DNA from 4 places in the Priestia sp. FSL W8-0001 genome. Region 2 is predicted to be linked to each of the others. Evidence: riboswitches for the same ligand, from Rfam matches in the RefSeq annotation. Region 2 holds a riboswitch; each other region holds the start of a gene.

The links. A riboswitch is a leader RNA that binds a small molecule or an ion and turns the genes downstream of it on or off. The one in region 2 is predicted to bind S-adenosylmethionine.
Region 1: linked by a shared signal. The riboswitch ahead of MKZ18_RS07620 (trans-sulfuration enzyme family protein) and the one ahead of MKZ18_RS19105 (YezD family protein) in region 2 are both predicted to bind S-adenosylmethionine.
Region 3: linked by a shared signal. The riboswitch ahead of mtnW (2,3-diketo-5-methylthiopentyl-1-phosphate enolase) and the one ahead of MKZ18_RS19105 (YezD family protein) in region 2 are both predicted to bind S-adenosylmethionine.
Region 4: linked by a shared signal. The riboswitch ahead of MKZ18_RS07015 (bifunctional homocysteine S-methyltransferase/methylenetetrahydrofolate reductase) and the one ahead of MKZ18_RS19105 (YezD family protein) in region 2 are both predicted to bind S-adenosylmethionine.

The regions. Positions count from the first base shown of each region.
Region 1 covers NZ_JBBPAL010000001.1:1,443,578-1,446,688, forward strand. Annotated here, with positions in the region: gene MKZ18_RS21065 (CotG/ExsB N-terminal domain-containing protein) at 1-497, opposite strand, end outside; gene MKZ18_RS07615 (CotH kinase family protein) at 532-1,608, shown strand; SAM riboswitch class I at 1,703-1,827, shown strand; gene MKZ18_RS07620 (trans-sulfuration enzyme family protein) at 1,901-3,046, shown strand; gene MKZ18_RS07625 (trans-sulfuration enzyme family protein) at 3,030-3,111, shown strand, end outside.
Region 2 covers NZ_JBBPAL010000001.1:3,624,798-3,627,908, reverse strand. Annotated here, with positions in the region: gene MKZ18_RS19115 (alanine/glycine:cation symporter family protein) at 1-734, opposite strand, end outside; gene cdaS (sporulation-specific diadenylate cyclase CdaS) at 944-1,567, opposite strand; SAM riboswitch class I at 1,790-1,896, shown strand; gene MKZ18_RS19105 (YezD family protein) at 2,001-2,144, shown strand; gene MKZ18_RS19100 (phosphoadenylyl-sulfate reductase) at 2,240-2,950, shown strand; gene MKZ18_RS19095 (inorganic phosphate transporter) at 2,970-3,111, shown strand, end outside.
Region 3 covers NZ_JBBPAL010000001.1:1,279,980-1,283,090, reverse strand. Annotated here, with positions in the region: gene MKZ18_RS06800 (methylthioribulose 1-phosphate dehydratase) at 1-22, opposite strand, end outside; gene MKZ18_RS06795 (2-hydroxy-3-keto-5-methylthiopentenyl-1-phosphate phosphatase) at 19-678, opposite strand; gene mtnW (2,3-diketo-5-methylthiopentyl-1-phosphate enolase) at 678-1,916, opposite strand; SAM riboswitch class I at 2,005-2,112, opposite strand; gene MKZ18_RS06785 (pyridoxal phosphate-dependent aminotransferase) at 2,209-3,111, opposite strand, start outside.
Region 4 covers NZ_JBBPAL010000001.1:1,326,286-1,329,396, reverse strand. Annotated here, with positions in the region: gene MKZ18_RS07020 (aldo/keto reductase) at 1-697, shown strand, start outside; SAM riboswitch class I at 1,231-1,333, shown strand; gene MKZ18_RS07015 (bifunctional homocysteine S-methyltransferase/methylenetetrahydrofolate reductase) at 1,445-3,111, shown strand, end outside.

The DNA of each region.
Region 1 (3,111 bases), 2.2 Mb from region 2:
GAGTGAGAATGTTTTTTGCAAGAGCGGTGCTTTTTATGAGAGTGCTTTGTGGAGTGAGAGTGTTTTTTGCAAGAACGGTGCTTTTTATGAGAATGCTTTTCTTTACAGAAGCACGTTACTTTTTTGTGAGAACGATGCTTTTTGTGAGAACGTGAGCTTTTCGTACAGTACTTGTTTTCCGTTCTTTTCTCTGTTTTCTTTTCTGTCTTTTTCTCCGTCTTTTTGTGAGAAAGAGCTGTTTTTTTAGATGAACTTTTTGAGCTATGACCTTTTGGTTCTTGATACATAAATCTGCCTAGCTCTGATTTTTGTAAAGATTCAGCAGCTTTACGAATACGCTTAGATTGAATATACAATCTAAAAACCTCCTTATGAGAATCATTTTTTTGCCTTTCACCATAAGATACGCTTAATACGCCGTACTTGCTATGAGATAAACGTGGAATTTTAAGAAATAACCAAGGAGTTTCTAGCATCTCGGTGGGAGAGGAGCTCATATAATTTAAAATGTATCCAAAAGGAGGGAAAGAGATGGGAATTGCCACCTATTCTGTTTTTGCTAATGTTCGGGACTTTAAAGAACTAAAGGCCGACATCTGGTCTGAAGATTCCATACCCGCAGTGATGAAAGTTCACAAAAAGAGGTATGAAATAGGCTTAACTCTAAGGGGATCACACATCCGAGAAATGAGAAAGAAATCGTACTATATAGAGTTTTATTCACCAAATAAATTCGGGAAGACCAACGAAATTCATCTCAATGCAGAATATAAAGATCCATCGCTAGTTCGCAATAAACTATCGCTCGATTTCTTTTCAGACCTTGGTGTACTATCACCGAAATCACAGTTTGTTCATCTCACCATTAACGGGAAAAATGAAGGTGTTTATTTACAGTTAGAATCGGTAAACGAGTACTTCTTAACAAAGCGTAGCTTGCCAAAAGGCTCTATCTTTTACGCTGTAGACGGAGATGCCAACTTCTCGTTAATGAGTGATTTGGATGAGAAGCCAAAAGAATCGCTTCAATCAGGATACGAAACAAAAGTAGCGTACGGAAAAGATGAAGAAGCGCTAGAATATTTTATTTATAACTTGAATACATGGACGAATCAAGAGTTTGAAGATAACATTGAAGAGCACTTGGAGGTAGATCGCTATTTAGCCTGGTTGGTGGGAGTAATTTGTCTTCAAAACTTTGATGGTTTTGTTCATAACTATGCTTTGTACCGGAACAGTGATACGAAGTGCTTTGAACTCCTTCCTTGGGACTATGATGCTACGTGGGGGCGCGATGTCAACGGAGATGAAATGGAAAGTAACTATGTGAGAATGGAAGGGTTTAATACGTTAACAGCACGACTTTTGGCCATATCAAAATTTAAGAAACAATATATTGAAAAAATGAATTCTGCGCTAAATCATCAGTTCACTGTTAACTATATGAAACCAAAGATTGAAGCACTCCACCAGCTGATTTTGCCTTATGTAGAGAAAGATCCGTATATACAGCACAAGTTAGCTACTTTTTATCAAGAACCTGCGTTTATTTGTGACTTTATTAAAGACAGAGCAGCCTATATAAGAAAATCAATGAAGTCTTTTTGAATAAATGAGACAATTGAAATTGTTTAGAAAATTCTATTGACATTCTTTGTTATTTTTATTAAAGTATACACAATGAATAATTAACTTAATAAAACTCTTATCCAGAGTGGCGGAGGGACTGGCCCTGCGAAGCCCGGCAACCATCAAACCATATGTTAGTCAGTGAGTTTGAACGGTGCTAATTCCTGTGAAATACGATTGTATTTTAACAGATGAGAGAAGTCGTGATTAAGCGAACGCTCTTCCATCTGTGAAGAGTTTTTTTTATTTACTGCAAAGAGGAGAGGACATTATGCATATTGAAACACTACTTGTTCGTTCGGGCGTCAATCGAGACCCTGCTACAGGTTCCATTACAACACCTATTTACCAAGCATCTACGTTTGCACACCCCCGTTTAGGAGAAAGCACAGGATATGACTATGCTAGAACAGCTAATCCAACAAGAACAGCGTTAGAAGATGCGATCACTGCGTTAGAAGAAGGCGAAGTTGGAGCGGCATTTGCTTCGGGAATGGCAGGAGTTATGGCTGTACTTGCTTTGTTTAAAAACGGTGATCATTTAATCGTCTCTGAAGATTTATACGGTGGTACATACAGAGTTTTAAATGATATTTTTGCAGAACAAGGTGTAGAAGTAACGTATGTAAATACAGCTCATTTAGACCAAGTTAAAGCAGTATTAAAGCAGAATACGAAAGCGTTATTTATTGAAACACCGACAAATCCAATGATGCACGTAACCGATTTAAAAGGAATAATTGAACTTGCTAAAGAAAGTAACTTGTTAACAATTGTGGATAATACGTTTATGTCACCTTATTATCAAAGACCTCTTTCTCTTGGAGCGGATATCGTTATTCATAGCGCTAGTAAATACATTGGTGGTCACAATGACGTAGTAGCCGGGTTAGTCGTTGCACGATGTCGTGAGCTAGGTGAAAAAATTCGCTTTTATCAAAATGCAGCAGGTGCAATTTTAGGTCCGCAAGATAGCTGGTTGTTGCTGCGAGGTATTAAAACGCTTGCTTTGCGCATGGAGAAACACAATGAAAATGCGCTGAAAATTGCGAATTGGCTGACTTCACATGAGCTGGTTGAGAAAGTGTACTATCCAGGTCTTGAATCTCATCCAGGCTATCACGTAATGAAGCAACAAGCAGGAGGCTTTGGCGGAATGATTTCCTTCGCTGTAACGGACCCGCAAATTGTGCCAGTCTTACTTGAGAATATAAAGGTGATTACCTTTGCTGAAAGTCTAGGTGGTGTGGAGAGCTTAATGACGTTCCCAGCTCGTCAGACTCACGCAGATATTCCAGAAGAAATACGAAATCGAGTTGGCGTAACGAATTGCTTATTACGCTTATCTGTTGGGATTGAACATGCAGAGGATTTAATTCAAGACTTAAAGGAGGCATTTGATGCATACAACAAATAAACACTCATTTGGTACAAATTTAATTCATGCAAAAACAGGTATTGATGGACATTTTGGAGCGGTAA
Region 2 (3,111 bases):
AATGCGATCATATGTGGAATTTCTGTAATATTAATAGCTAAAACAACTAATGCTAGTCCAATATATACAACTGCCATTACTACTACAATTAACTCTGATGCTTTGGCTACTCGTTTAATACCACCAAAAATGAGAACACCTACAATGGCTGTAACAACAACACCAACAATTAAGCGATTAACGCCAAAAGCTTCTTCAAAAGCAAGTGAAATAGTATTAGCTTGTACAGAGTTAAATACTAATCCGAATGAGATTGTAATTAAGATGGAAAATAAAACACCCATCCAGCGTTTGTTTAAACCTTTTTCCATGTAGTAAGCAGGACCACCACGAAAACCGTCTTTGTCTTTTACTTTATATACTTGAGCAAGGGTGCTTTCAATAAAAGCTGATGCTGATCCAACTAAAGCAACAACCCACATCCAAAACACTGCTCCAGGGCCCCCAAGAGCAATTGCAGAAGCAACACCAGCAAGGTTCCCAGTACCTACACGAGCTGCTGTACTAATAGCAAAAGCTTGAAAGGAGGTAATTCCTTTTTTATCGCTTCCGTCTGTTTTAGCGCCTTCACCTAACAAGCGAACCATTTCTTTGAACTGACTAAACTGAACGAATTTTGTACGAATTGTAAAATATAATCCAACTAATAAAAGAAGCGCAATTAATATGTAGGTCCATAAAAAATTATTGGCTTCATCCACAAAGCTGCTGAATAGAGTCGATATGGTTTCCATCCTAAAAGTTCTCTCCCTTAATAATGATTAACCTTAGCTGTTCATAAAAAGAGTCATTTTAATGATGCTTTTTTAAAATGTGTAAGGTTTTCTGACATTAGTGATTATAGCGCGTTAGACGTATAAAAGGCAACCTGTAATAAGTTTTTTTTATCGTGTAATCTCTTTTTTTATAACTATAAGGTATGATGTCAGGCAGGTGTAGTCACTTACAGGATGTTTTTGCTGGAATGGATTGGATATAAGCTACCTTCTAAAGCAAAAGATATTCGACCGCTTTCTTCTGATACAACTAAAATAAGTGCGTCGCACTGTTCAGACATACCAAGAGCTGCACGGTGGCGTGTTCCAAGCTTCTTTTGCAGTACTTTTGTGGACAGTGGTAAAACATTAGCAGCCGAAATAATTTGATTGTTTCTAATCACAATGGCACCATCATGTAATGGATTTCCAGGATAAAAAACTGTTTCAACGAGCGTAGACGTAACGGGAGCGTGAATAGGAATTCCTTTTTGAATTAAGTGCTCCACTGAGTCATTTCTCTCAATAACCATTAAAGCTCCATGATGTTTCTCAGATAAACTATGTATCGCGAGTGAAAGAGCTGCGTATTCGTGGGTGTAAGGAGACAAGTAGTGTCTTAAATAATAGGATGCAGCTGTGGACTGTACGCTTTGAAATAATTTTCTTAAGTCTTCAAAATCACATAAAACACAGTGGTCACTGCTTTCTAGATGTTGCTGAATTTTGGTTGCTTCCGCTGCTATTTGACTTAAATGATTGTGTAAACTTTGTTTAATTACATCATCTAATTGAAAAGAGTGACTTTCCATCATTGAACATAGCTCCAATCTAAAATAATTATTATGTTTTAATGTGTACGAAAGACATAAATCTATACTATAACGGTGTGAATTAAGAGTGACGCCCAAAAAAATTGCTCATATAATGAAAAAATAATAGATATTTCTGTTAATTTAAAGTATAGTTTTCTTATCGGATAAATTATTTTTACTGTTGACAAATATTCTAAATATGCTAAAATTTTTAAAAAATACTTATCCAGAGTGGTGGAGGGAACTGGCCCTTTGAAACCCAGCAACCTGCATGTTGTGCAAGGTGCTAACTCCAACAAAATGATTTTCATTTTGAAAGATAAGGTGAATTTGTTGCCTAATCAGTCTTTCAGATGTGGAAGACTTTTTATTTTTCATGAAAAAACAGAAGCCTGTTGAATATATTGTTAACAAATAAGGAGGGACTGTGATGGCACAAAACTCTGACTTAAATTCTGTTTTTGCAAGCGTAGAAAAAATGTTAAGCGACATGAAGTTTGGCTCAATCACGCTTGTGGTTCAAGATGGGAAAGTAGTTCAACTCGAGAAAAATGAAAAAGTAAGAATTAAATAAATAGCTGACTAGACAAACTAGAGGCGGTTTTATCCTTCATTATGGGGGTAAAACCGTCTTTTTTGATTGGATAACAAAGTATTGGAGTGAAAATCATGAGTGTATATACGTATGAAAATTGGCCAAATCAATTTCCGACTTTTGATGAGCAAGATGAAACAAAGGGAGCTTTAAAGGCATTAGAGTGGGCATATAACCATTATGGTGATTCTCTTATTTACGCATCTAGCTTTGGAATTGAAGGAATTGTATTAATTGATTTAATTTCAAAAGTGAAAAAAGATGCTCACATTGTTTTTTTAGACACAGGTGTTCATTTTAAAGAGACGTACGAAGTCATTGAAGCAATTAAAGAGAGGTTTCCAGATTTACGTATCCAAATGAAAAAGCCTAACCTATCGCTAAAAGAGCAAGCTGAAAAGCATGGAGATGAACTTTGGAAAACTGAGCCTAACCTATGCTGTCAAATTCGCAAGATTATTCCTTTAAAAGAATCACTTGCTCCGTATGATGCTTGGATTTCAGGGTTAAGAAGAGAACAATCTGAATCAAGAAGTAAAACAGAGTTTTTTAATAAGGACGAGAAATTCAAAAAGATTAAAGTTTGCCCATTAATTCATTGGTCTTGGAAAGAAATTTGGCGATATGTATATAAGCATAACTTGCCGTATAACAAACTTCACGATCAAGGGTATCCAAGCATTGGATGTGAGCCCTGTACGCTACCTGCCTATAACATGGAAGATTTACGATCTGGAAGATGGGCAGGTACTAAGAAAGTGGAATGTGGCTTACATGAATCTTAAATGAAAGAGCTGAAAATTTATGCTTGTTTACATTGCTTTTGCAATCGCCCTCTTTTTTGCGATGAATATTGGCGCAAGTGGTGCAGCTGCTGCTATGGGAGTCTCTTACGGTTCAGGTGCCATTAAGCATCGCAAAGTGGCATTAGTTATATGTGCACTAG
Region 3 (3,111 bases), 2.3 Mb from region 2:
GCTGCTGTGCTAAAATACTCATACTTCCACCTCCGATAATTCGTTAATATGTTCAATGACATCATGGAATGTTTCAAACGGCCGATGCGGTAAATGTAACTCTTTGCATTTCTGAAGCAAGAAATCACGTGCCAATACGCAATCAGCCATTTTTGCTGCCTGCAAATCCGTAATGGAATCTCCAATTACGATGATAAAATCTTTGTCATCTACCAGATTTCGCATAATTGACGGCTTACAGCAGCCGCAGCCATTTTCACAGTGGCTATCGCATGTATGAGGCCACGTAATTTTAATCGTTTGCCCTAAAAAATCTGAGCCGTTGCAGTAAAGGTTCTTTTTATCTATTTTGCCGTCTAACATTGGCTCAACAAAAAAGTCAATTCCTCCACTGACAATATATAGCGGAATATCCTTTTCTTTTGTGTAATGCACAAACTGCTCGAATCCTGTTCGAATCTCCGAAGTTGATAAAATAAATGATACAATCTCTTCCTTTAAAGAGATTGGCAGTAAAGAGAACATTTTGCCAACGCCTTCTTGAATCGATACGCGCTCTGCCAACACATCATCTTTGATAGCTTTCCACTCACTTGGAGCAAACTTTTTCATAATAGCAATGATGTTATCGCTGTTTGTAATCGTACCGTCAAAGTCACAGAAAATCTTCACGTTCATCACCCCTTCACCTTCACTGCTCCCCATAGCTCAAGTGCTTTTTGTAGCGCTTCGTCATTTGTATCTTCTAAAGGCTGTCCAGCAAGCGTAGCATCAACTGCTGCACGGAATGCTTTTCCTCCACCGACTGCTCCATCTGGGTGACCGTGTACGCCTCCGCCTGCGTTAATAATGCTATCCACACCGAAATCGGAAATAAGCTGCGGAACCATGCCTGGGTGGATACCTGCTGATGGAACCGGGAACGTTTGCTTATAGGTATGTAGCGGTCTTGTTACCTCGTACGTAATTCCAGCTGTATCTTCAAGCGGCATCGCGACGCTGCCGTACGGTGATGGGAATAGTGAAAAATCTGCTCCAACAAGACGAAGTAATTTTCCTAGTAAAAGAGAATTTGAGAATCCATGAAATTCAGATGGTGTTAACGCACCGCTTACTGCTGGGTGAGCCATGATTGGTAAGTTAATATCATCATCTTCACGAAGAGCTTGTAGCACATCTAGTCCATATGCAAACACGTTAAACAATAGAGCATCGGCTCCGAGCTCTGCTGCTTTTCTAGCTTTCTCTTTTAAATCAAATGTACGCCCCGTTAAATTTACGGCATATAGCGTACGATGACCCATTTCTTTATATACTTCATCAAGAACTTTTTTCCCTTCTGTAATACGCTTTTCGAACGGTGTCAGTTCGTTGTCAAATAGGATTTCGTCATCCTTTACAAGATCGACACCTCCAAGTGCTTGTGCCCGAAGCTGCTCCGTTAAATAATCCATATCACGCCCAATTACACCTTTAAAAATACTCATTACTAGAGGACGATCGTACACTTTTAGTTTCTCACGAATCCCTTCAATTCCAAAGCGTGGGCCAGGAAAAGCGGCTAATGCTTCTTGTGAAAACTCTAAATCTAATAATTTTACTTTTCCGTCTAATGATAGTTTTCCGAAAACAGTAACTAAAATAGCAGGTAAATCATTTGTATAATTAGAAAGCGGATAACCAATTTTCACAATCGCTTGCTTTGTCGTTTGCTCTAAATAATTGTTGACGCGATCGCAGTCTTCAAGTGGCGTAATGTCAACTACGCGCCCTTTGTGCTTTCTAAGTTGCTCCTGCTCAAGCTGAGGTAGATTTGTCCAAGAACCTACCGTTAAGCCTAGAGCAATGCCTTCTGCTTTTTTTTCAAAGTTTCCTTTTTCATCATGTAATAAATAACTTGCAACGATTTCACTCATTTGCTTCAAACTCCCTTGCTGTAAATTTCCCATCGTTACGAAATAAAAAAGCCTCTTCTTGTGAGAAAGAAGAGGCTTTTTTGCTCTCTTCTTATCTCTCAGCTACTGCTGCAAGATTTAGCACCGTGCTTAACAAAACGTTAAGTCGGTTGCCGGGCTTCACAGGGCTAGTCCCTCCACCTACTCTTAATAAGAAAATTGCTATTTATATTGTATAATCGATTTTCACGCTAATCGTATTCATCAAAAATATGTGTTTATGAATCAACAACTTCTTACATATTAAGCCAACTCAAAAAGAATTGTCAACGTATTTTTTGAATAAATTTAATTTAGCAATTCGATCAACCACTTCTTTCAGTCGATCTTCATCGGTTAATAAACCTACGCGCACATAGCCTTCTCCGTATTCACCAAACCCAATTCCAGGAGCAACAACGACGTGTGCTTTTTCAAGTAACAAATCAGAGAATTCTTCTGATGTATAGCTTTTTGGAACCGGCAACCACGCAAAAAACGACCCTGGTGGGGCTTCAACGTCCCATCCGATTTCACGCAGTCCATGAATGAGAACCTGGCGACGAGATTCATAGCGTTCGACTAGTTCATCTACGCAGTTCTGTGACTCTAGTAAAGCAACCGCGGCTGCTTGCTGTATTCCGCTAAATACACTTACAAATAAGTGATCTTGTAAAAGATTAATCGCTTCAATAACGCTTTCGTTTCCAACAGCAAAACCGATGCGCCACCCCGCCATATTATACGTTTTGGATAGCGTATAAATTTCAATGCCCACTTCTTTGGCACCTGGAGTTTGCAGAAAACTAATGGGCTTTTGACCGTCAAACCCAATTGCGCCGTACGCAAAGTCATGTACAATGCACGTATCGTACTGGCGAGCAAATTCAACCGTTTTTTCGAAAAATGATGCCGTAGCTACTGCACCGGTCGGATTATTTGGGTAGTTTAAAAACATGAGCTTAGCTTTTTGCTTCACTTCTTCGCTTATTTCCTCGTAAACTGGTAAAAAATCATTCTCTTTTTTCAAGGGCATAGCTTCCATTTTCGCTCGTGCTAGCTCCACGCCTGACCAATAGTCTGGGTAACCTGGGTCGGGCACTAAAACTGTATCTCCAGGGTTAAGTAAACACTGAGGAATTTCTACTAACCCAGCTTTGCCTCCAAACAAAATAGC
Region 4 (3,111 bases), 2.3 Mb from region 2:
GCCTTCTTTACGCGAGTCTATGCAGCTTGTTACAAAATGTGGCATTAAGCTAACGTCTGATAAATATCCAGAGCGTAAAATTAATTTTTATGATACGAGCAAAGAACATATCATCAACAGCGCCAACCAGTCATTAAAGAATTTAAATACGGACTATGTAGATGTTTTACTCCTCCACCGTCCAGATCCTTTTATGGATCCACAAGAAGTAGCAGATGCGTTTATTCAGCTTAAAGAAGAAGGAAAAGTACGCTACTTTGGAGTCTCGAACTTTAAACGTTCACAGTTTGACTTACTTCAATCGTTCTTACCTTTTTCACTTATTACGAATCAAATTGAAGTCTCGCCTACTTATTTAAACCATTTTGAAGAAGGCACAATTGAACAATGCCAGCAGCATAAGATAGCGCCAATGGCTTGGTCACCACTAGGTGGCGGCTCCATCTTCACTGCTGAAGATGAGCGTTCCATTCGCGTTCGAAACAAGCTAACAGAAATCGGTGAAGAAATTGGAGCGAAATCGTTAGATCAAATTGTCTATGCTTGGTTACTAGCTCACCCAGCTACTATTATGCCGATTGTCGGGTCTGGAAAAATGAACCGCATTGATGTAGCTATTCAAGCGTTGGACTTAAAGGTGAATCGCATGCAGTGGTTCCAAATTTTAGAGGCTTCTAAAGGACGACCTGTTGATTAAACCTATTTAGATAATTTCTTTTCTAACACGTAGATTTCAACAATTTAATTCAATGCACTCCGAGGCTGAGAAATAAGTAATTCAGCCAATGATAAACCTGAACGGTTGAGAGTTCCTCACTTTTAATCGTTCAGGTTTTTTATTGATTGTGAAAACAATGTTGAAAATAGGCTGGAATGAAGCGTAGCGTAGGACACTCGACTCTTGCGGGAAAGAGAGGGAAAACTGAGATCCCAAAGCGCAGGGAGGAAGCTCTGGTTCCTCCCCCCGGAAAGCGAGTGGCCATAGCGCAATGGAACGAACGTGTTCTGACAACGTAAAGAGGTGAGAAAAGGGAGTGTTGGTATTTTTGGAAATTTGTTTTGTTATGCCCATCCTCTTCTTATGATTTATTAGTGAAATTTTCGAAATTGTCTTGTATAATATACAAAAATCAGATAAATTAGATAATAAGATTAAATTTCATCTTTATCGTTCGTTTCTTTTTAAGTAAACATATCGCAGAATGAACTAAAATAATAATCATATATGGATTCTTATCACGAGAGGTGGAGGGACTGGCCCTTTGAAACCTCAGCAACCAGTCGAAATGACATGGTGCTAAATCCAGCAAGCAAATCGCTTGGAAGATAAGAAGAAGAAATAAAGTCTTCTTCTTACAGAAGGCTTTTTTTGTTAATTCATTTTCTTTTTTTATTTGAACACAACTGATAACAGATGAAATGGAACGTTTAAGGAGGTTTTCAAATGGGGTTACTTGAAGATTTACAATCACGCATTTTAATAGGAGATGGTGCAACTGGTACCCTTCTGTATTCACATGGAATTGATAGCTGCTTTGAAGAGCTAAACATCACAAAAAAAGAAGAGATTCAGCGCATTCATCGTGCATATGTAGAAGCAGGTGCAGATGTCATTCAAACCAATACATATGCTGCCAATTATCAAAAGCTTGCACGATATGGTTTAGAAGATGCTGTCAAAGATATTAACATTTCAGCCGTCAGAATTGCAAAGCAAGCTGCTAAGAAAGATGCATACGTGGTCGGTACACTAGGAGGCATTCGCTCATTTCAAAAAAATGCCATCTCAACAGAAGAAGTAAAGCGAAGCATTCGCGAGCAGCTATTTTGGCTGTTAAATGAAGGCGTTGACGGCTTGCTATTTGAAACATACTACGATTTTGAAGAATTAAAAACGGTGTTGTCCTTGGCTAGAAAAGAGACATCAAAACCAATCATTACGCATGTTTCACTCCATGATATTGGCGTATTACAAAATGGAACATCCCTTTATGATGCGTTTCAAGAGTTAGAATCTTTAGGTGCAGATGTTGTCGGTCTGAACTGTCGTTTAGGCCCTTCTCATATGATTCAATCGCTTGAAGAAGTTCCGCTTTTAGATCGTGCTTTCTTATCAGCTTATCCAAATGCAAGCTTACCAGCTTATGTAGAAGGAAAAGTGGAGTACGCTACAAATCAAGATTATTTCGTTGAAAGCGCCAAAGCTTTTCGCAATCAAGGCGTTCGTTTAGTAGGTGGATGCTGCGGTACTACGCCCGCTCATGTTCAAGCGATGTCACAAGCATTGAAGCATGAAAAGCCTATTACGCAAAAGAAAGTAAAGATTAGACCAGTTGTAGAAATCAAAGAACAAGAACAAACAAAGGAACCACACCTCCATGATCTTGTGAAAGAAAGGCGTTCAATTATCGTTGAGCTTGATCCACCAAAACAGCTCGGACCAACAAAATTTTTAGATGGTGCAAAAGCTCTTCATAAGGCTGGTGTTGATGCGGTTACCCTTGCAGATAATTCTCTGGCATCACCTCGAGTAAGCAACTTAGCAATGGCATCGCTTATGCAGCAGCAAACGGATGCTCGACCGCTTGTTCATATTACGTGTCGTGACCGTAACTTAATCGGACTTCAATCCCATTTAATGGGACTTCATACACTTGGCATTAACCAAGTATTAGCCATTACAGGAGATCCATCAAAGATTGGAGATTTCCCTGGAGCTACGTCCGTTTATGATGTCTCTTCATTCGATTTAATTAGCTTAATTGCTCAATTTAATGAAGGATTATCCTATTCAGGAAAGCCACTTGGACAAAAAACCAATTTTTCAATCGCAGCGGCATTTAACCCAAACGTTCGACATTTAGACCGTGCAGTTGTCAGACTTGAAAAGAAAATTTCATGCGGTGCTCACTATTTTATTACACAGCCGCTATACTCAACAAAACAAATTGAAGAAGTGTACGAAGCAACGAAACATTTAGATGCTCCAATTTATATCGGCATCATGCCACTAACAAGTGCTCGTAACGCTCGCTTCATTCATCATGAAGTACCCGGAATTAAATTGTCGGAAGATATTTTAGCACGCATGGATGCTACTGGAGAAGATCG